2 regions of the Streptomyces violaceoruber genome follow, and region 2 is predicted to be linked to the other one. Evidence: riboswitches for the same ligand, from Rfam matches in the RefSeq annotation. Region 2 holds a riboswitch; the other holds the start of a gene.
What was found. A riboswitch is a leader RNA that binds a small molecule or an ion and turns the genes downstream of it on or off. The one in region 2 is predicted to bind thiamine pyrophosphate.
Positions count from the first base shown of each region.

Region 1: linked by a shared signal. The riboswitch ahead of thiO (glycine oxidase ThiO) and the one ahead of R2E43_RS10420 (thiamine ABC transporter substrate-binding protein) in region 2 are both predicted to bind thiamine pyrophosphate.

Region 1 is NZ_CP137734.1:6,223,049-6,233,849, reverse strand. Features, by position in the region: gene R2E43_RS27850 (SCO2102 family sporulation regulator) at 1-159, opposite strand, end outside; gene metF (methylenetetrahydrofolate reductase [NAD(P)H]) at 216-1,139, opposite strand; gene thiE (thiamine phosphate synthase) at 1,278-1,949, opposite strand; gene R2E43_RS27835 (Rv2175c family DNA-binding protein) at 2,104-2,469, opposite strand; gene R2E43_RS27830 (NAD(P)/FAD-dependent oxidoreductase) at 2,511-3,815, opposite strand; TPP riboswitch at 3,942-4,053, shown strand; gene thiO (glycine oxidase ThiO) at 4,051-5,256, shown strand; gene thiS (sulfur carrier protein ThiS) at 5,253-5,453, shown strand; gene R2E43_RS27815 (thiazole synthase) at 5,456-6,250, shown strand; gene pknB (Stk1 family PASTA domain-containing Ser/Thr kinase) at 6,439-8,412, shown strand; gene R2E43_RS27805 (deoxyribonuclease IV) at 8,601-9,485, shown strand; gene R2E43_RS27800 (sulfite oxidase-like oxidoreductase) at 9,532-10,179, opposite strand; gene bfr (bacterioferritin) at 10,371-10,801, shown strand, end outside.
Region 2 is NZ_CP137734.1:2,424,725-2,435,525, reverse strand. Features, by position in the region: gene frr (ribosome recycling factor) at 1-297, shown strand, start outside; gene R2E43_RS10435 (phosphatidate cytidylyltransferase) at 297-1,472, shown strand; gene fxsT (FxSxx-COOH system tetratricopeptide repeat protein) at 1,597-4,257, opposite strand; gene rlmN (23S rRNA (adenine(2503)-C(2))-methyltransferase RlmN) at 4,497-5,603, shown strand; TPP riboswitch at 5,642-5,747, shown strand; gene R2E43_RS10420 (thiamine ABC transporter substrate-binding protein) at 5,917-6,963, shown strand; gene R2E43_RS10415 (ABC transporter permease) at 6,939-8,621, shown strand; gene R2E43_RS10410 (ABC transporter ATP-binding protein) at 8,624-9,670, shown strand; gene R2E43_RS10405 (maleylpyruvate isomerase family mycothiol-dependent enzyme) at 9,695-10,495, shown strand; gene R2E43_RS10400 (LAETG motif-containing sortase-dependent surface protein) at 10,557-10,801, opposite strand, start outside.

The sequences.
Region 1 (10,801 bases), 3.8 Mb from region 2:
GACGAGCACGTTCGACATCAGCACACCGGCCACGACGCCGACGAAGCCGGCGAAGGCCAGCAGCCGCCAGCGCAGCCGCGCCTTGTACTGCAGCAGCACCTCGCCGAGCAGCCACAGCGCGACGACGCCGAACGCGATGTAGAGGACCGTCCAGCCCATGTACGCCCCTCTCCCAGTGGCCGTTACGCAGTGTGTCGCAAATACGTGCGGCCGGTCTAGGCCCGCGGTGGGTGGTGCAGGCCCAGGTTCTCGTAGATTTCCAGCGTCGCCGTGGAGTTGTTGAGCGTGATGAAGTGCAGTCCTGGCACACCCTCGGCCAGCAGCCGCGCGCAGAACTCCGTGGCGAACTCGATGCCGATCGAGCGTACAGCCGCCGGATCGTCCTTGGCTGTGAGGATCCGCTCTTTCAGCTCCGCCGGGAACGAGGCGTTGCTGAGCTTCGGCAACCTCTCCAGCATCTTCACACTGGTCACCGGCATGACCTCGGGAATGACCGGGGTCGCGCAGCCGGCCGCGGCGACCCGGTCGCGCAGCCGGAGGTAGGAGTCGGGCTGGAAGAACATCTGGGTGATGGCGTAGTCGGCGCCGGCCCGGCACTTGTCGACGAAGTTCGTGACGTCCGTGTCCCAGTCGGCGGAGCGCGGGTGCATCTCGGGGAAGGCCGCGACGCCGACGCAGAAGTCGCCCGACTCCTTGATGAGCCTGACCAGTTCGGCCGCGTAGGTCAGGCCCTCGGGGTGCGCGATCCAGTCGGCGTTCGGGTCGCCGGGCGGGTCGCCGCGCACGGCCAGCATGTTGCGGATCCCGGCGTCGGCGTACTGGCCGATGATGTTGCGCAGCTCGGCGACGGAGTGGTCGACGGCGGTGAGGTGGGCCACCGGCGTCAGCGTGGTGTCGGCGACGATCTGCTGGGTCTCGCGGACCGTGCCGGCGCGCGTGGAGCCGCCGGCGCCGTAGGTCACGGAGACGAAGTCCGGGGCCACGGCCTCGACCCGCCGCAGCGCGCTCCAGAGGTTCCTCTCGCCCTTGGGCGTCTTCGGCGCCGAGAACTCGAACGAGTACGTCGTCTTGCCGGTGGCGAGGATGTCACGCACCGTGCGGGCGCGATCCGTCCTCGTGCTTGCGGTTCCGAGGGCCATATGGGCAGGTTAGCCAGGGTGCGGCGGTCACCCAACCGGATGCGGGACTTTTGTCCACATTGTCGAGTTGTTGTCCACCCTTTGGACACCTGCCCGCCGCAGACGACGGCCTGCGACGACGTCGGTGGCGAGGTGCGGCTACCCGTGTGCCGGAGCCTGCCGCAGCCGCCGGGCGAACTCGGCCGCCGCCGCGCCCGGGTCCTCGGCGGCGGTGATCGCGCGCACGACGACCACGCGCCGGGCGCCCGCCTCCAGCACCTCGTCCAGGTTGCCGAGGTCGATGCCGCCGATCGCGAACCAGGGGCGGTCGGTATCCAGCGCCGCCGTGCGGCGGACCAGGTCGAGGCCGGGTGCGTGGCGGCCGGGCTTGGTGGGGGTCGGCCAGCACGGGCCGGTGCAGAAGTAGTCCACACCCTCCTGGGCCGCGGCCGCGGCGGCCTCGGACTCGGCGTGCGTGGAGCGGCCGATCAGCACGTCGTCGCCGAGGATCGCGCGGGCGGCGGGCACCGGCAGGTCGCCCTGGCCGAGGTGGAGCACGTCGGCGCGGGCCGCGTGCGCGACGTCCGCGCGGTCGTTGACCGCGAGGAGCTTTCCGTGGCGGGCGCAGGCGTCGGCGAAGACCGCCAGGTGCTCCAGTTCCTCCGCCGCCTCCATTCCCTTGTCCCGCAGCTGCACGATGTCGACGCCGCCGGCGAGCACGGCGTCCAGGAACTCGGGCAGGTCGCCCTGGCTCCGGCGGGCGTCCGTGCACAGGTAGAGCCGGGCGTCGGCGAGCCGGGCGCGGGCGGCGGTCGGGGCGGTGTCGGGCATGCGGGTGTCCCCCGGTCGTTCGGTGGCGTGGGCCCAGGACGGACCCCGCGGTGGTGGCGTGGGCCCACGACGGACCCCGCCATGGTGGCGTACTGGCACGGCGCCCGGCGTGCGTGGCCGCACGCCGGGCGGTGTGGCGGATCGGCGGTGCGGGTCAGACGGCGAGCGCCTGGGCGCGGCGCTTCACCTCCGTACCGCGGTTCTCACTCAGTGCCTGGGCGGGGGTGCCGGGCAGGCTCGGGTCGGGCGTGAAGAGCCACTCCAGCATCTCCTCGTCCGTGAAGCCGTCGTCCCGCAGCAGCGTCAGGGTCCCGACCAGGCCCTTGACGACCTTGTCCTCGTCGATGAAGGCCGCGGGGATGTGCAGCGCGCGGTTCTCACCGCGGCGTACGGCGATGAGCTGGCCCTCCTTGATCAGCTGGCGTACCCGGGTCACCTCGACGCCGAGCATCTCGGCGATGTCGGGAACGGTGAGCCAGGCGGGCACGAGAGCATCGGTCTTTGCGTCAATCTCGGTCACGCCTCCAGCCTGCCACCTGGCACTGACAGTCGGAAACCTGGCTACGCCGTGGCCGCCGTCGCCGCCTTCAACGGCTTCGCCGGGTCGGCCAGCAGGTCCGGGTCCATCGGCGTGCCCGCCTGGATCAGGCGCCTGCCCTGCGCCAGGTCGCGGGGGCGGCCCACCGCGAGCAGGGCGACCAGGCGGCCCTCGCGCAGCCAGCAGACTGTCCACGCCGGGCTCGCGGGCTCGCCGCGCCACAGGGTGGTGTCGGCGGCGGTGTGGTGACCGGCGTACTGGACGAAGCGGCCGAACTGCTCGGACCAGAAGTAGGGCACCGGGTCGTAGGCCGCCGGGGTCTCGCCGCCCGGGGCGCCGACGATGTCGGCGGCGACCGTGCGCGGGCCCTGGAGGGCGTTGTCCCAGTGGTGCACCAGCAGCCGCTCGCCGTAGCGGGCAGAGGGGAAGGAGGCGCAGTCGCCGACCGCGTGGACGTCCGGCGCGGACGTGCGCAGGAGGTCGTCGGCCAGCACCTCGCCGTGCGCGCCGAGGGCGATGCCGGACCCGGCCAGCCAGCCGGTGGCCGGGCGGGCGCCGATGCCGACGACGACCGCGCCCGCGGCCAGCCGGGTGCCGTCGTCGAGGACGACCCGGCCGGACTCACCGGGGCCGCCGGACTCGACGCGCTCCACACGTGCGCGGGTGCGCAGTTCGGCGCCGGCGTCGGCGTACCAGGCGGTCATCGGCGCGGCGACCTCGGCGGGCAGCGCGTCGGCCAGCGGCCGGTCGGCGGCCTCCACCACGGTCACCGCGCAGCCCGCCTCGCGCGCGGCGGTGGCGAACTCGGCGCCGATCCAGCCCGCGCCGACGACCACGACGTCGTGCTGCCGGGCGAGTACCGGCCGCAACCGTTCCGCGTCGTCCAGGGTGCGCAGCAGGTGCACGCCGGGCACGCCCTCCGCGCCGGGGAGCCGCACCGGTTCGGCGCCGGTCGCCAGAACGAGGACGTCGTAGGGCACGGGCCCCTCGGAGGTGTCCAGGACGTGCTCCGCGGGGCGCACGCCCAGGGCCTCGCAGCCCAGCCGCAGGGTGATGCCGAGGGCCTCGAAGTCGACGTCGAAGGCGGAGCCCTCGGCGGTGCCGAGCAGGACGGCCTTGGACAGCGGGGGGCGGTCGTACGGCTGGTGCGGCTCCGCACCGATCAGGGTCACCGGGCCGGTGAAGCCCTGTTCCCGCAGGGCGACCGCGGTCTGCACGCCCGCCATCCCGGCGCCCACCACGACCACACGGCGCTCCGCGTCCGCCGCCGGCCGCCGTCCCCGTTCGCGTCGGTCCCGCTGTTCTCGTTCCCGCGTCTGCTCGCTCACCCGATCACCATAGACACCCGGCGTTTCGCCGGTCGGTGCCCGCACCCCGCGGGCTGCCCGGCGACGCCCCCGGCCCCGGGAGGCTCCCTTACAGGGGCGCCGCCCGGCGGGCTAGGGTGGCCGGAGCAAGGCACTCGCGGGAGCCCGGACGCACCGGGCTGAGAGGGAGGCTGGCGGCCTCCGACCGTACGAACCTGATCCGGGTCATGCCGGCGAAGGGAGGGGCTGGACGCCCATGTCGTCTCCATCACACACGCCTCCGCACACACCTCGTACGTCCCGTACGCCCGACGTTCTCGTCGTCGGCGGCGGGATCATCGGGCTCGTCACCGCCTGGCGGGCCGCGCGGCGCGGGCTGGTCACCGCCCTCGTGGACCCCGAGCCGGGCGGCGGGGCGGCCCAGGTGGCGGCCGGGATGCTGGCCGCCGTCACGGAGCTGCACTACGGCGAGGAGACGCTGCTCGCGCTGAACCTCGCCTCGGCCCGCCGCTACCCGGAGTTCGCGGCCGAGCTGACCGAGCTGACCGGCCACGACCTCGGTTACCGGCGGTGCGGCACACTCGCCGTCGCGCTGGACGCCGACGACCGCGCCCACCTGCGCGAACTGCACGCGCTCCAGCAGCGCTCCGGCCTGGAGTCCGAGTGGCTGTCGGGGCGCGAGTGCCGACGCCTGGAGCCGATGCTCGCGCCGGGCGTGCGCGGGGGGCTCCGGGTGGACGGCGACCACCAGATCGACCCCCGCCGCCTCGCCCGCGCGCTGGTCGCCGCCTGCGAACACGCGGGTGTGGTCTTCCACCGCGTGTGGGCCGAGCGGCTCACCGTCGGGCGCGGGGACCGGGCCACGGGCGTCGTCGGCGCCGACGGCACCGCCCTGGAGGCCGGGCAGGTGGTGCTGGCCGGGGGCAGCCTGAGCGGGCGGCTCGGGGGCGTGCCGGAGGCCGTGCTGCCGCCCGTGCGGCCGGTGAAGGGGCAGGTACTGCGGCTGACCATGCCGCGGACGCCGGGGCCGCTGCTGAACCGGACCGTGCGCGCCGTGGTGCGCGGCAACCACGTCTACCTGGTGCCCCGGGAGAGCGGCGAGCTGGTCGTCGGCGCCACCAGCGAGGAGCTGGGCTGGGACACGACGGTCACCGCGGGCGGCGTCTACGAACTGCTGCGCGACGCCCACGAGCTGGTGCCCGGCATCACGGAGCTGCCTCTGACGGAGACCCGCGCGGGTCTGCGTCCCGGCTCCCCGGACAACGCCCCGCTGCTCGGCCCGACCGCTCTGGACGGCCTGCTGCTGGCCACCGGTCACTACCGCAACGGCGTCCTGCTCACCCCCGTCACCGGCGACGTCATGGCGGAGGCCCTGACCGGCGGGGAGCTGCCGGACGTGGCCCGCCCCTTCGGCCCGAGGCGCTTCAGCGCCGTCCCCGCACGCTCGGAGCAGCCCGCATGAACATCTCCGTCAACGGCGAGCCGCGCGAGGTGGCTCCCGGCACCGCCCTGGACGCGCTGGTGGGCACGCTCACCGCGGCCCCGTCCGGAGTGGCCGCCGCCCTGAACGAGACCGTCGTCCCGCGCGCGCGGTGGTCCGCCACCGCCCTGGCCGACGGTGACCGTGTCGAGATCCTCACCGCCGTCCAAGGAGGCTGACCATGGCCGACGATCCCTTCGTCCTCGGCGGTACGACGTACGCGTCCCGCCTGATCATGGGTACGGGCGGGGCGCCCAGCCTGGACGTGCTGGAGCGCGCGCTGGTGGCCTCCGGGACGGAGCTGACGACCGTCGCGATGCGGCGGGTGAACGCCTCGGTGCACGGCTCCGTGCTGTCCGTGCTGGAGCGGCTCGGCATCCGGGTGCTGCCGAACACGGCCGGCTGCTTCACCGCCGGGGAGGCGGTGCTCACGGCCCGCCTCGCGCGCGAGGCGCTCGGCACGGACCTGGTCAAGCTGGAGGTCATCGCGGACGAGCGCACCCTGCTGCCGGACCCGGTCGAGCTGCTGGACGCGGCGGAGACGCTGGTGGACGACGGGTTCACCGTGCTGCCGTACACCAACGACGACCCGGTGCTCGCGCGGAAGCTGGAGGACGCCGGGTGCGCGGCGATCATGCCGCTGGGCTCGCCGATCGGGTCAGGCCTCGGGATCCGCAACCCGCACAACTTCCAGCTGATCGTGGAGCACGCGCGCGTACCGGTGATCCTGGACGCCGGGGCCGGTACGGCGTCGGACGTGGCGCTGGCGATGGAGCTGGGGTGCGCGGGTGTGATGCTGGCCTCGGCGGTGACGCGGGCGCAGGAGCCGGTGCTGATGGCTGCGGCGATGCGGGCGGGGGTGGAGGCGGGGCGGTTGGCTCGGCGGGCCGGGCGGATTCCGCGGCGGCATTTCGCCGAGGCGTCGTCTCCTGCGGAGGGCCTGGCGGTGCTGGACCCGGAGCGGCCTGCCTTCTAGCGGACCGGTGCTGGGGCTGGGGAGTGCGCGACCCGGCGTTGCGGGGTGCCGCTGCGCCCACCCGTGCCGCCCCAGCGACACGACTGCCCGCAGCTGGGTGCGTTGCGTACGTCACAGGTGCGCTGCAGTACCGGTCCCATTCCGCTCGGCGGCGCGGGGTGTCGGTGGCGGCTCGTACACTCACCTGCGTGGACACGACCCTTCAGGACCCTCTCGTCGGGCAGGTGCTCGACGGCCGGTACCGCGTCGAGGCGCGGATCGCGGTCGGCGGGATGGCCACGGTCTACCGGGCCGTGGACACCCGCCTGGACCGCGTGCTCGCGCTGAAGGTGATGCACCCGACGCTCGCGACCGACGCCACCTTCGTCGAGCGGTTCATCCGCGAGGCCAAGTCGGTGGCCCGGCTCGACCACCCCAATGTCGTCCAGGTCTTCGACCAGGGGGCCGAGGGGGCGTACGTCTACCTGGCGATGGAGTACATCGCGGGCTGCACCCTGCGGGACGTGCTGCGCGAGCGCGGGGCGCTCAGGCCGCGGGCGGCGCTGGACATCCTGGAGCCGGTCCTCGCCGCGCTCGGCGCCGCGCACCGGGCGGGGTTCGTGCACCGGGACATGAAGCCGGAGAACGTGCTGATAGGTGACGACGGCCGGGTCAAGGTCGCCGACTTCGGCCTGGTCCGGGCCGTGGACACCGTGACCAGCACCACCGGCGCCGTCCTCGGCACCGTCTCCTACCTGGCGCCCGAGCAGATCGAGCACGGCACCGCCGACCCCAGGGTCGACGTGTACGCGTGCGGTGTCGTGCTGTACGAGATGCTGACCGGCGCCAAGCCGCACGACGGGGACTCCCCCGCGGCGGTGCTCTACAAGCACCTCCACGAGGACGTGCCGCCGCCCTCGGCCGCCGTGCCGGAGCTGGCGTACGAGCTGGACGAGCTGGTGGCCGCGGCGACCGCGCGGAACCCGGAGATCCGGCCGCACGACGCCGTGGCGCTGCTCGCGCGGGCCCGCGAGGCGCGTGAGTCGCTGAGCGCGGCCCAGCTGGACGCGGTGCCGCCGCAGGCGCTCGCCGCGGAGCACGACAACGCCGAGGACCGCACGAGCGTGATCCCGCGCGCGCTGACGATGCCCCGGCCGCTGCCCGTCAACGAGGACGACGGGTCCGCCGGCCCGGACGGCCGCTTCGCCTCGGACGGCGGGTTCGGCGCGGACGGGGTCAACCGCACCAGCCGGCTGGCCGCTCCCCCGCCGGCCCCCTCCCCGTCCCGGCGGCTGCGCCTGCGCCGCGGGCCGCTGACGATCGTCGTGGCCGTCCTGCTGGTGTTGGGGATCGGCACGGGCGTCTGGTACATCAACTCCGGCCAGTTCACCAAGGTGCCGCCGCTGCTGTCCAAGACCGAGGCGCAGGCCCGGGACCGGCTGGACGACGCCGGTCTCGACGTCGGCAAGGTGCGGCACGCCTACAGCGACACCGTGGAGCGCGGCAAGGTCATCAGCACCGACCCCGGGGTGGGCGACCGCATCCGGAAGAACGACTCCGTGTCCCTCACGGTCTCCGACGGCCCCGACACCGTGAAGCTGCCGGACGTGACGGGCTACAAGCTGGACAAGGCCCGCACGCTGCTCGAGGACGAGGGGCTGGAGCCGGGCATGGTGACCCGGGCGTTCAGCGACGAGGTGGCCAGGGGCTTCGTGATCTCCACCAAGCCCGGGTCGGGCACCACGGTGCGCGCGGGCTCCGCGGTCGCCCTGGTCGTCAGCAAGGGCAGCCCGGTCGACGTCCCGGACGTCACGGGCGACGACCTGGACGAGGCGCGGGCCGAGCTGGAGGGGGCCGGCCTGAAGGTGAAGACCGCCGACGAGCGGGTGAACTCGGAGTACGACAGCGGCCGGGTGGCCCGGCAGACGCCGGAGCCGGGCGGCCGGGCCGCCGAGGGGGACACGGTGACGCTCACGGTGTCCAAGGGGCCCCGGATGATCGAGGTCCCGGACGTGGTCGGGGACAGCGTGGACGACGCCAAGCAGAAGCTCGAGGACGCGGGCTTCGAAGTGGACGAGGACCGCGGTCTGCTCGGGCTGTTCGGCGACACCGTGAAGAAGCAGTCCGTGGACGGCGGGGACACGGCTCCCGAGGGGTCGACGGTCACCATCACGATTCGCTGATCCGGCCCCGGCCCCGGCGCCGGACGCCGGACCGGCCGCCGCGCGCGGCAAGCGGCCGGTCGGGGCCTGCGGTGGCGGGCGGGGAGGCAGGGCCTCTTGACGGCGGCAGCGCCGGTGCGCCGGTACACCAGCGCGGTCCTACCCTGGTCCGGGGTCCGTCCACACGTCCTGGCATCCTTGGTGCCGACATGAGCACCGCATCCTCCTCCTCTTCCCTGCCGCGCAATCCCGTCGGCGGCCACGTCCCCGTGGCCGGCGGGCTGCACTCCGTCGGCCTGTCCTACGCCCGCGAGCTGAAGGCGGAGGCCGTGCAGGTCTTCGTCGCCAACCCGCGCGGCTGGGCCACCCCGGCCGGCAACCCGAAGCAGGACGAGGCCTTCCGCGAGGCCTGCGCGGCCGGGTCGGTCCCGGCGTACGTGCACGCGCCGTACCTGATCAACTTCGGCTCGCACACCGAGGCGACCGTGGAGCGGTCGGTCGAGTCGCTGCGGCACTCACTGCGCCGCGGGCGCGCCATCGGGGCACTCGGCGTGGTGGTGCACACCGGGAGCGCGACCGGCGGACGGGAGAGGCCGGTGGCGCTGAAGCAGGTGCGCGAGCACATGCTGCCGCTGCTCGACGAGCTGACCCACGACGACGACCCGTACCTGCTGCTGGAGTCGACGGCGGGGCAGGGCGCCTCCCTGTGCTCGCGGACCTGGGACTTCGGGCCGTACTTCGAGGCGCTGGACGCCCACCCGAAGCTGGGCGTGTGCCTGGACACCTGCCACATCTTCGCGGCCGGCCACGACCTGACCGGACCGTCCGGCATGCACCAGACGCTCGACCTGCTGGTGGACACCGTCGGCGAGGGCCGGCTGCGGCTGATCCACGCCAACGACTCCAAGGACGTGGCCGGCGCGCACAAGGACCGGCACGAGAACATCGGCGCCGGTCACATCGGCGAGGATCCGTTCCGCGCGCTGATGACGCACCCGGCGACCGACGGCGTGCCGCTGGTCATCGAGACGCCCGGCGGCAAGGAGGGGCACGCGGCGGACGTGGCGCGGCTGAAGAAGCTGCGCGACGGCTGATCCGCGAGGGCCCGCGACGGCTGACCCGCGCGGGCCGTACGGCGGGTCACGGCTCGGGGCCGTCCCCCGGCTCCTCCTGGTAGGAGTAGCGCTGCTCCCGCCAGGGGTCGCCGATGTTGTGGTACCCGCGCTCCTCCCAGAAGCCGCGCCGGTCGGCGGTCATGTACTCGATGCCGCGCACCCACTTCGGGCCCTTCCAGGCGTACAGGTGGGGCACCACCAGCCGCACCGGGAAGCCGTGCTCGGCGGTGAGCAGCTCGCCGTCCTTGTGGGTGGCGAAGAGGGTGCGCTCGGCGGCGAAGTCGGACAGCCTGAGGTTGGAGCTGAAGCCGTACTCGGCCCACACCATCACGTGGGTGACGGCGGGCGCGGGCGGGGCCAGCTCCAGGATCGTGGTGGCCGGGACGCCGCCCCACTCGGCGCCGAGCATGCTGAACTTCGTGACGCAGTGCAGGTCGGCGACGACCGTGGTGTAGGGCAGGGCGCCGAACTCGTCGTGGGTCCAGCCGTGCTTCTCGTCGTCGGTGGTGGCGCCGAAGACCCGGAACTCCCAGCGCTCGGGGCGGAACTTGGGAACCGGTCCGTAGTGCGTGACGGGCCAGCCGCGCTGCAGCCGCTGGCCGGGCGGGAGCTCGGACCATGACGCTCCTTGCGAACCGTCTTCTCCCGATCCGTGTTCCACCGGCTGACCCATGCCTCCATCCTGACAGACCCGGACCGATGCCCCTGACCCACCCCACTTACATTCGGGCGAAAGCCCGCAATACCGACTAAACCGACTAAGCCTGCACTTACTCACTAAGTCTAGACTTACTGGACGATCTTCGACGCCGGTGCAATCATGCCGCGCAACACGCCTGTTCCCGTTCGAAGGAGCGTCAAGCGATGCAGGGCGACCCGGAAGTCATCGAGTTCCTCAATGAGCAGCTGACCGCCGAGCTCACGGCCATCAACCAGTACTTCCTGCACGCGAAGCTGCAGGACCACAAGGGCTGGACCAAGCTCGCGAAGTACACGCGCGCGGAGTCCTTCGACGAGATGCGCCACGCCGAGGTGCTGACCGACCGCATCCTGCTCCTGGACGGCCTGCCGAACTACCAGCGGCTCTTCCACGTGCGGGTCGGCCAGAGCGTGACCGAGATGTTCCAGGCCGACCGGGAGGTCGAGCTGGAGGCGATCGACCGGCTGCGCCGGGGCATCGAGGTGATGCGGGCCAAGCACGACATCACGTCGGCCAACGTCTTCGAGGCGATCCTCGCCGACGAGGAGCACCACATCGACTACCTGGAGACCCAGCTCGACCTGATCGAGAAGCT
Region 2 (10,801 bases):
GGCGTCAACCCGAGCAACGACGGCAACATCATCCGCGTGACGTTCCCCGAACTCACCGAGGAGCGCCGCCGCGAGTACATCAAGGTCGCCAAGGCCAAGGGCGAGGACGCCAAGGTCTCGATCCGCTCCGTGCGCCGCAAGGCCAAGGACTCCATCGACAAGATGGTCAAGGACGGCGAGGTCGGCGAGGACGAGGGCCGCCGTGCGGAGAAGGAGCTCGACGACACCACCGCCAAGTACGTCGCACAGGTGGACGAGCTCCTGAAGCACAAGGAAGCGGAGCTGCTCGAGGTCTGATGAACGACTCTTCCTGGGGAGCGCCGCCACAAGCCGGGTACTGGGGGCCGTCCGACCAGGGACCCGTCCAGGGCGCCGGTCCGGCGGGTCCCGCGTACGATGCGCACTACGCGCAGCAGACTCGCCCCATGCCCATCGTGCCCGACGTACCCGAACACGGCGGAGACCAGGACGACGACCAGGGGACCGCTCGGCTGAGCGGTCCCTTGTTCCGGGACGAGCCGTTTCACGACCAGCCCCCTCGCGACGAGCCGTACCGCGATCAGAACCCGTCGGCGCAGCCGTATGCGGCGGTGCCGCAGAATCCGGAGCCCATGCCCGACGCCCCGCAGCCGGCGCAGTCCCAGCCGCCGCCGCAGAAGAAGAGCGCGGGGCGTGACCTGGGCGCCGCGATAGGGGTGGGCGTCGGACTCGGCGTGGTGATCATCGCGTCGCTGTTCGTCGTCAAGGCCGTCTTCGTCGGTGTGATCGCGGTCGCCGTCGTGGTGGGCCTGTGGGAGCTGACCAAGCGGCTGGAGGAGCGCAAGGGCATCAAGGCGCCCCTCGTACCGCTCGCGATCGGCGGCGCGGCGATGGTGGTCGCCGGCTACGCGCGCGGCGCCGAGGGGGCGTGGGTCGCCATGGCCCTCACCGCGCTCGCGGTCCTGGTCTGGCGGATGACGGAGCCGCCGGAGGGGTACCTCAAGGACGTCACGGCAGGGCTCTTCGCCGCGTTCTACGTGCCGTTCCTGGCCACCTTCGTCGCCATGATGCTGGCGGCGGACGACGGCGCCTGGCGCGTCCTGGTCTTCCTGATACTGACGGTCGTCAGCGACACCGGGGCCTACGCCGTCGGCTGGCGCTTCGGCAGGAAGAAGCTCGCCCCGCGCATCAGCCCCGGCAAGACCCGCGAGGGCCTGCTGGGAGCCATCGCGTTCGCGATGGTGGCGGGTGCGCTGTGCATGCAGTTCCTGATCGACGACGGTGCCTGGTGGCAGGGCCTGCTGCTCGGCCTCGTGGTCGCCGTCAGCGCCACCCTGGGCGACCTCGGCGAGTCCATGATCAAGCGAGACCTCGGCATCAAGGACATGGGCACCCTCCTGCCGGGCCACGGCGGCATCATGGACCGCCTCGACTCCCTCCTCCCGACGGCACCGGTGGTGTGGCTGCTGCTGGTGATCTTCGTGGGGTCGTGATCCGGTCGGCGATCCTCGCGGGGTCGGTCCGACCTGCTGGTTCTTGAAAGAGGGACCCGTTGCCCACCGGGCGGCGGGTCCCTCTTCGCATGTGCTCCGAGGTCCGCGCGACGCTCCCGCTGGGTCACCTGCGCTTGCGTCGGGAGCGCGACTTCTTCTGCTTCTGGGGAGCGAGCAGTCGCTGAGCTGCGAACGGCTTCCCCACCGCGATCAGTGCCTTGGCGAGGCTGTGGGTGGCGTCCACGGTGTCCGGGTGGTCGTCGCCGAGGGTGCGGCGTAGGCGGTTGCGCACGTCATCGAGGAGCTGAGCCGCTGCCGCGTATTGACGCAGGCTGTGCAGGGTGACGGCGAGGTTGTGGGCGGATTGGAGGGTGTGGGGGTGGTCGTCGCCGAGGGTGCGGCGTTGGCGGGTGAGGGTGTCTTCGATGATGCGGCGGGCTTCGGTGTGCTCGCCGAGGTCGTGCAGGGTGACGGCGAGGTTGTGGGCGGACTGGAGGGTGTCCGGGTGGTCGTCGCCGAGGATGCGGCGCAGGCGGGCGAGGGTTTCCTGGTCCATGCGGACGGATTCGGTGTGCTCGCCGAGGCTGTGCAGGGAGGCGGCGATGCTGTGGGCGGATTGGAGGGTGTCGAGGTGGTCGTCGCCGAGGGTGCGGCGTTGGCGGGTGAGGGTGTCTTCGAGGATCCGGCGGGATTCGGTGTGCTCGCCGAGGTGGTGCAGGGAGGCGGCGAGGTTGTGGGCGGACTGGAGGGTGTGGGGGTGGTCGTCGCCGAGGGTGCGGCGTCGGCGGGTGAGGGTGTCCTCGATGATGCGGTGGGACTCGGTGTGCTCGCCAAGGTTGTCCAGGACGTTCGCGAGGTCGTTGGCGGACTGGAGGGTGTGGGGGTGGTCGTCGCCGAGGGTGCGGCGCCTGCGGGTGAGGGTGTCTTCGATGATGCGACGGGCTTCCGCGTGCTCGCCGAGGTCGGCCGTGGCGTGGCCGAGGAACTGGGCGCTGGTGAGGGTGTCGGGGTGGTCCTCTCCCAGGTCGGTGGCCCACGCCGCGTGGGCCGTCGCGGTGAGGTCGCGGGCGGTGCGCGTCTGGCCGCTTCTGATCAGGTAGTGGGCGGCGTCGAGGAGAGTCGGTCGCAGTTCGGGTTGCTCGGTGGGAGCGAGGTGCTGCGCCGTGAGGTGGGGGGTGAGAGCCGCCCAGCCGGGCCAGTTGCCCGGGCTTTGCGGGTCGCCGGGGTTGGCGGCGGACAGGAGGGCGGTGGCGTCCTTGCGGATGGCCGCGGATTGGTCCGGGAGGGACTGGTCACGCAGGACGGCCTGGGTGAGGCGGTGGATCTGGAAGCTCTCGGGCTCGGTGCGGGCGAGGCCGTAACGGCTGAGGGGACTCAGCGCCTCGTGGAGCCACATCGGGTCGTCGGAGTCGCCGGGGATCGTGGTCAACCGGGGGCGAACGCTCTCCAGCCAGGCGTTCCGGATGGGCTCGGGGCCGAGCAGGGCGACCAGGCGGAGCAGCGCGATCGCATCGGGGTGTTCGTCCGTGAGCCGGTCGACGGCGATGGTGACGGTGGCCGCCACCGGTGCGGGGTATCCGGGAGCGCCGCCCCTTTCCAGGATCCGGGTCGTGTTGGTGGCGAGGAGCTGGTGGTAGAGGCCCAGGCTCACGCCGCCGTTGGCGATGACGCCGGCGGCCTGGGCGAGGGCGAGCGGGAGGTCGCCGAGGTCCGCCGCGAGGGTGTCGGCCTGCTCGTCGTCCATGCCGCCGACCCGGCCCTGCAGATAGGTGAGGGAGTCGGTGCGGGTGAAGACGTTCAGGGGTGTGGCGCGGGCGGTGCCGGCCCAGTTCGGGTTGCGTGAGGTGATCAGGGTGTGGCCGGGGCCTTGGGCGAGCCAGGGCTCGACCTGGGCGGGGTCTTCGGCGTTGTCGAGGATGAGCAGCCAGCGGTCGAGGGTGTCGAGGTGGGAGAGCAGCGCGCGGGCGTTGGCCTCGGCGCCGGCGTCGGGCTTGGCGAGCCCCAGGCGGTGGGCGAGTTCGGTGTAGTGGACGGGGATCTCGTCGGGTTGTTCGGCGTCGATCCACCACACCACGTCGTACTGGTCGGCGAAGCGGTGGGCGTATTCCAGGGCGAGCTGGGTCTTGCCGACCCCGCCCATACCGTGCAGGGCCTGGGGTACGGCCTTGCTCTCCTGCATGAGGCTTTCCCGCAGGCGGGCGATCTCCGTCTCGCGGCCGGCGAAGTCGGGGTTGCGCCGTCGCACGCTCCACACCCGGGGCTGCTCGGCGCTCCCGGGCAGGCGTGGCCTGTTCCGGCCCGCTGCGGGGACGGGGGCCGCGGCCGGGAGGGCGCCCGCTGCCGGGACGGTGCCGGGAAAGGGCGGGGGAACGGAGGGACGGCTGCCGCTGTTGACCGCCTCGCGCAGGGCGGTCAGGGCCGCGGATTCATCCAGACCGTGCAGGTTCTTGCGCAGCTTGGCGGCCAGAACGCGGGGAAGGTCACTGGTGGTGAGGGGTTCCAGAGCGAGGGGGATGAGGCGGTCGCGGTGGGCGACGGCGGCGGTCCACTCCTCGGTGGTCCAGCGTTCGTCCTCGAAGTAGGACGTGGAGAACAGGGCGATCACCGCGTCGGCGCGTTCGAGCGCCTCGTCCATGCGCTGGACCAGGTTGTCCCCCGTGCGCCAGTCCCAGACGTCCAGGATGACCCGGTGGCCGGCCTGCTCCAGGTGCCAGCCGACCCACTCGGCCCAGGCCCGGTCGGTGCCCGCGTAGCTGATGAAGAACTGCTGGGCGTGATCGGTCACCCTTGCCCCCGTCCCTAGGTGCCATGCGGAGCCATGATTCCGCGTATGACCTGGGGCGGGTAGCGAAAGGGCGAAATCGCCGCCCCGACCGGAAACCGCCGCCCCGACCGGAAACCGCCGCCCCGACCGGAAACCGCCGCCCCGACCGGAAACCGCCGCCCCGACCGGAAACCGCCGCCCCGACCGGAAACCGGCGCCCCGCAGGGGCACCCGAGTCGATCTGCGACACTGGGAACGTCATGCCTAAGCCCGGAGAACTCACATTCGTCGCGCCGCGCGGAGTCAAGAAGCCGCCGCGGCACCTTGCCGACCTCACGCCTGCCGAGCGCAAGGAGGCTGTCGCCGCGATCGGTGAGAAGCCGTTCCGTGCGAAGCAGCTCTCGCAGCACTACTTCGCGCGGTACGCGCACGCCCCCGAGCAGTGGACCGACATCCCCGCCGGTTCGCGCGAGGGGCTGCGGGAAGCGTTGCTGCCCGAGCTGATGACGGTCGTGCGCCACCTGTCGACCGACCAGGGGACCACGCGCAAGACGCTGTGGAAGCTGTTCGACGGGACGCTCGTCGAGTCGGTGCTCATGCGCTACCCGGACCGGGTGACCATGTGCATCAGCTCCCAGGCGGGCTGCGGGATGAACTGCCCGTTCTGCGCCACCGGCCAGGCCGGCCTGGACCGCAACCTGTCGACCGCCGAGATCGTGCACCAGATCGTGGACGGCATGCGGGCGCTCAGGGACGGCGAGGTCCCGGGAGGCCCCGCGCGGCTCAGCAACATCGTGTTCATGGGCATGGGCGAGCCCCTCGCCAACTACAACCGGGTCGTGGGCGCCATCCGCCGACTCACCGACCCCGAGCCCGACGGGCTGGGGCTCTCCCAGCGGGGCATCACCGTCTCCACGGTCGGTCTCGTCCCCGCGATCCACCGCTTCACCGGCGAGGGCTTCAAGTGTCGCCTCGCCATCTCGCTGCACGCCCCCGACGACGAGCTGCGCGACACCCTCGTCCCCGTCAACACGCGGTGGAAGGTGCGCGAGGTGCTGGACGCCGGGTTCGAGTACGCGGCGAAGTCCGGGCGCCGGCTGTCCATCGAGTACGCCCTGATCCGCGACATCAACGACCAGGCCTGGCGCGGCGACCGGCTCGGGCGGCTGCTCAGGGGCAGGCCCGTGCACGTCAACCTGATCCCGCTCAACCCGACGCCCGGCTCCAAGTGGACCGCGTCCCGGCCCGAGGACGAGAAGGCGTTCGTGGAGGCGATCGCGGCGCACGGTGTGCCGGTGACGATCCGGGACACCCGTGGGCAGGAGATCGACGGGGCGTGTGGTCAGCTCGCCGCGAGCGAGCGGTAACCTGACCGGCGGAAGTACATCAGCACAGTCACATCTTCATATTCCGACAGGGGAGCGCCACAGCGCTGAGAGTGCGGCACCGGCCGCAGACCCTCCGAACCTGGCCCAGGTCATTCTGGGTAGGGAGATCGGTCACCACTCGAGCTGTTGCGCCCTGCCCGGGACCCTCGCCAGGGGTTCCGGGCGGGGCCGCGTCTTCTCCTGGTCACCCAGGAGGAATTCAGTGAGCATCACCAAGAGGGGCATCACCAAGAGGGGCACCACCAGGAAGGGCATCACCACGAAGGCCGGTGTCCTGGCCGTCGGGCTCGGCATGGTCGGCACGCTGGCCGCCTGCGGGTCGTCCGACGACGGCGGCGACGGCAGCGGCTCCGGCGGCTCCAGGACCGTGACGCTGGTCAGCCACGATTCGTGGGCCGTGTCGAAGGACGTGATCGCCGCCTTCGAGAAGAACTCCGGCTACAAGGTCAAGGTCCTGGAGGACGGCGACGCCGGACAGGCCGTCAACAAGGCCATCCTCACCAAGGACAACCCGCAGGGCGACGTCTTCTTCGGCGTCGACAACACCCTGCTCTCCCGTGCCCTCGACAACGGGCTGTTCCAGTCGTACGAGGCGAAGGGCTCCGACCTCGTCCTGCCCGAGTACCGGGCCGACCGGGAAAAGCACCGGGTCACGCCCGTCGACACCGGCGACATCTGCGTCAACTACGACAAGGCGTACTTCCGCGAGCACGGGCTGACCCCGCCCAGGACCCTCGACGACCTGGTCAAGCCCGAGTACAAGGACCTGCTCGTCACCGAGAACGCGGGCAGCTCCTCGCCCGGCCTCGGCTTCCTGCTCGGCACCGCCGCCAAGTACGGCGACGAGGGCTGGGAGGGCTACTGGAAGAAGCTCAAGTCGAACGGCGTCAAGGTCGTCGACAGCTGGGAGCAGGCGTACAACGAGGAGTTCTCCGGCTCGGCCGGCGGCAAGAAGGCCAAGGGCGACCGTCCGCTCGTCGTGTCCTACGCCTCCTCCCCGCCCGTCGAGGTCGTCTACGCCGATCCGCAGCCGGACACCGCCCCCACGGGCGTCGCCGACGGCACCTGCTTCCGGCAGGTCGAGTACGCGGGCCTGCTCAGCAACGCGAAGAACCCCGAGGGCGGCAAGGCGCTCCTCGACTTCCTGCTGAGCAAGTCCTTCCAGGAGGACATGCCGCTGAACATGTTCGTCTACCCGGTGCGGGAGGGCGCGCAGGTCCCCGAGGTGTTCTCGAAGTTCGGGCCGCGGGCGAAGGACCCGCAGACCCTCGACCCGGCGAAGATCGCCGACAACCGCGACCAGTGGGTCAAGTCGTGGACCTCGCTCGTACTGAAGTGACTCGAGCAGGCAAGCGGGCGCGGGCCGTGCGCGGGAGCGCGGCCCGGCTCGGCCTCATGGCCGTGCCCGTCGCGTTCTTCGCGGTGTTCTTCGCCTACCCCGTCGCCGCCATCGTCGCCCGTGGACTGAAGACCGACGGGGTGTGGCAGCTCGGCCGGATCGGGGACGTGCTCGCACAGTCCGACGTGCGGCACGTGCTGTGGTTCACCACCTGGCAGGCGCTGGCGTCGACCGGGCTCACGCTGCTCGTCGCGCTGCCCGGCGCGTACGTCTTCGCCCGCTTCGACTTCCCCGGCAAACAGGTCCTGCGGGCCGTGGTGACCGTGCCGTTCGTGCTGCCGACGGTCGTCGTCGGTACGGCGTTCCTGGCGCTGGTGGGGCGCGGCGGGCTGTTCGACGAGCTGTGGGGTCTGCGCCTGGACACCACGGTGTGGGCGATCCTGCTCGCGCACGTCTTCTTCAACTACGCCGTCGTCGTCCGCACCGTCGGCGGTCTGTGGGCGCAGCTCGACCCGCGGCAGGAGGAGGCCGCCCGGATGCTCGGCGCCTCGCGGCTGAGGGCCTGGCGGCAGGTCACACTGCCCGCGCTGGCGCCCGCCGTGGCCGCCGCCGCGCTGATGGTCTTCCTGTTCACCTTCACCTCCTTCGGCGTCGTCCAGATCCTCGGCGGGCCCACCTTCTCCACCCTGGAGGTGGAGATCTACCGCCAGACCTCGCAGGTCTTCGACCTGTCCACGGCCGCCGTCCTGACGCTGATCCAGTTCGCGGCGGTCGTCGCCGTCCTCGCCGTGCACGCCTGGACCGTGCGGCGGCGGGAGACGGCTCTGCGGCTCGTGGACGCGGCCACGACCGTGCGCCGGCCGCGTGGAGCCGGACAGTGGGCGCTGCTCGCCGGCGTCCTGGGCGTCATCGCCGTCCTGCTGGTGCTGCCGCTGGCGGTACTGGTCCAGCGGTCGCTGGGGGCGTCCGGCTTCGGCTACTACCGGGCGCTGACCCGCGAGGACGGCGGCGCCTTCCTCGTCCCGCCGATCGAGGCGATCGGCAACTCCCTCCAGTACGTCGTCGCCGCCACCGCCATCGCCGTGGTGATCGGCGCGCTGGCCGCGACCGCGCTCACCCGGCGCGACGCGGGCCGTTTCGTGCGCGGGTTCGACGCGCTGCTGATGCTGCCGCTCGGGGTGTCGGCCGTGACGGTCGGGTTCGGGTTCCTGATCGCGCTGGACGAACCGCCGCTGGACCTCAGGTCCTCCTGGATCCTGGTGCCGCTCGCCCAGGCGCTGGTGGGCGTCCCCTTCGTCGTACGGACCATGCTGCCGGTGCTGCGGGCGGTGGACGGACGGCTGCGGGAGGCGGCCGCGGTGCTGGGCGCCTCGCCGTGGCGGGTCTGGCGCGAGGTGGACCTGCCGATGGTGCGGCGGGCGCTGCTGGTGGCGGCCGGGTTCGCCTTCGCGGTGTCGCTGGGGGAGTTCGGCGCCACCGTCTTCATCGCACGGCCCGACAACCCGACGCTGCCGGTCGCCGTGGCGCGCCTGCTGGGCCGGCCCGGGGACATGAACTACGGCCAGGCGATGGCCCTTTCGACGATTCTGATGCTGGTGTGCGCCGTGGCCCTGGTGGTGCTGGAGCGGCTGCGGACCGACCGGAGCGGGGAGTTCTAGACATGCCGCCCAGCCTGTTGAGCCTGGAAGGCGCGACCGTCCGCTTCGGCGGGCGGGCCGTACTCGACGACGTCGGCCTGGGGGTCGCCGAGCACGAGGTGGTGTGCGTGCTCGGGCCCAGCGGCAGCGGCAAGTCGACGCTGCTGCGGGCCGTCGCCGGGCTCCAGCCGCTGGACGCCGGGCGGGTGACGCTGGACGGCCGGGACCAGTCCGGGGTGCCCGCACACAGGCGCGAGGTCGGGCTGATGTTCCAGGACCACCAGCTGTTCCCGCAGCGGGACGTGGCCGGGAACATCGCCTTCGGGCCGCGGATGCGCGGCGCGTCCCGGGCCGAGCAGCAGGCCCGGGTGGCGGAGTTGCTGCAACTGGTCGGACTGCCGGGCGCCGCCCGCCGGTCCGTCGCCGCGCTCTCCGGCGGGGAGCAGCAGCGGGTGGCCCTGGCCCGCGCGCTCGCGCCCCGGCCACGGCTGCTGATGCTGGACGAGCCGCTCGGCCAGCTGGACCGTTCACTGCGGGAGCGCCTCGTGGTCGAACTGCGCGAGCTGTTCGGGCGGCTGGGCACCACGGTGCTCGCGGTGACGCACGACCAGGGCGAGGCGTTCGCGCTCGCCGACCGGGTCGTGGTGATGCGGGACGGGCGGATCGCCCAGTCGGGAACGCCCCTGGAGGTGTGGCAGCGGCCGGCGGACGCGTTCGTGGCCCGCTTCCTCGGCTTCGAGAACGTGGCCGAGGCGTCCGTCGCCGGACAGGCCGCGGACACCCCGTGGGGCAAGGTGCCGGTCCCCGAGGACGCCCCGCAGGGCACGCGTACGGTGCTCGTGCGGCCGGCCGGCGTCCGGGTCGTCCCCGCCGACGAGGGCCTGCGCTGCACGGTCACGGCCCGCACCTTCCGCGGCACGCACGTCGCCGTGCACCTCCAGCCCGAGGACGCGCCCCGTCTTGAGGCGGCCTGCGCGCTGCGGGCGGCGCCGGAGGTCGGGGCCGCGGTCGGCGTGGAGTTCGACGCGGCGGACGTCGTCGTGCTCGGTGGATCAGGCGTTCCGGAGTGATCGTTGCGCTCGTAGGGTGACGGCATGACACTCCTCGCACACGACCGGTACTGCGAAGAAATCGTTCACCAGGTGGGCAGGCTCCGGGCCGTGGTCACCTCCGGTGCGGAGCTGACCGCCACCGTGCCGACCTGCCCGGACTGGACCCTGGAGGATCTGGTGCGGCACGTGGGCCGGGCCCTGCGCTGGACGGGGCTGATCGTCGGTACCCGCGCCGAGCAGGACGTGCCGGTGGACCGGGCGCCCGGGGCCGGGGGGCCCGCGGCGAGCGGGGACGCGGCGGCGCTGGACGCGTGGCTGGCGGAGTCCGGCGAGGTCGTCGTCGGCGCGCTGCGGGAGGCCGGTCCGGACGCGCGCGCGTGGTCGTGGGCCGGAGTCGGCACGGCGGGGTTCTGGGCGCGGCGGATGACCCACGAACTCGTCGTCCACGGCGCCGACGCGGCACTCGCGGCGGGCCTGCCCCACCGGGCGGTCGCGCCCGAGGTGGCGGCCGACGCGATCGACGAGTGGCTGGACATCGTGCGGTTCGTGCAGCGGGCCCTGCCCGGCGCCGCGGCGAACGAACTGCGGGCCCCCGGCAGCAGCCTCCACCTGCACGCGACCGACACCGCAGCCGAGCTGAACGCCGAGTGGATCGTCGAGCTGCCCGACGACGGCATCACCTGGCGCCGCGGGCACGAGAAGGCCACGGTGGCGTTGCGCGGCCCGCTCACGGACGTGCTGCTGGCCTTCTACGGCCGGCTGTCGCCGGACGCCCCGGGACTCGAGGTGCTCGGCGACCGCAAGCTGCTCGAACTCTGGCTGGAGAAGGCGACGTTCGGCTGACACGACGGTGGCCCGCCCCGGAACGGGACGGGCCACCGCCGTGAACGGGTCGGCGCGGGCGTCAGCTGTTGCTGTTCGCTCCGCGACGGCGCAGGCCGAAGAAGACGGCGCCGCCACCGACGACGACCAGCGCCGCCGCGATACCGGCGATCATGCCGGTGTTGGAGTTGGCACCGGTCTCGGCGAGGTTGGAGTCACCGGCCGCCGGGGACGGGGCGTTGTCGTTCGGCACGGCCGCCGGGGCGGTGCTCTCCGACTGCGACGGCGCGGGGGCCGACGTGGACGGCTCGGGCGCCGGGGACTCCG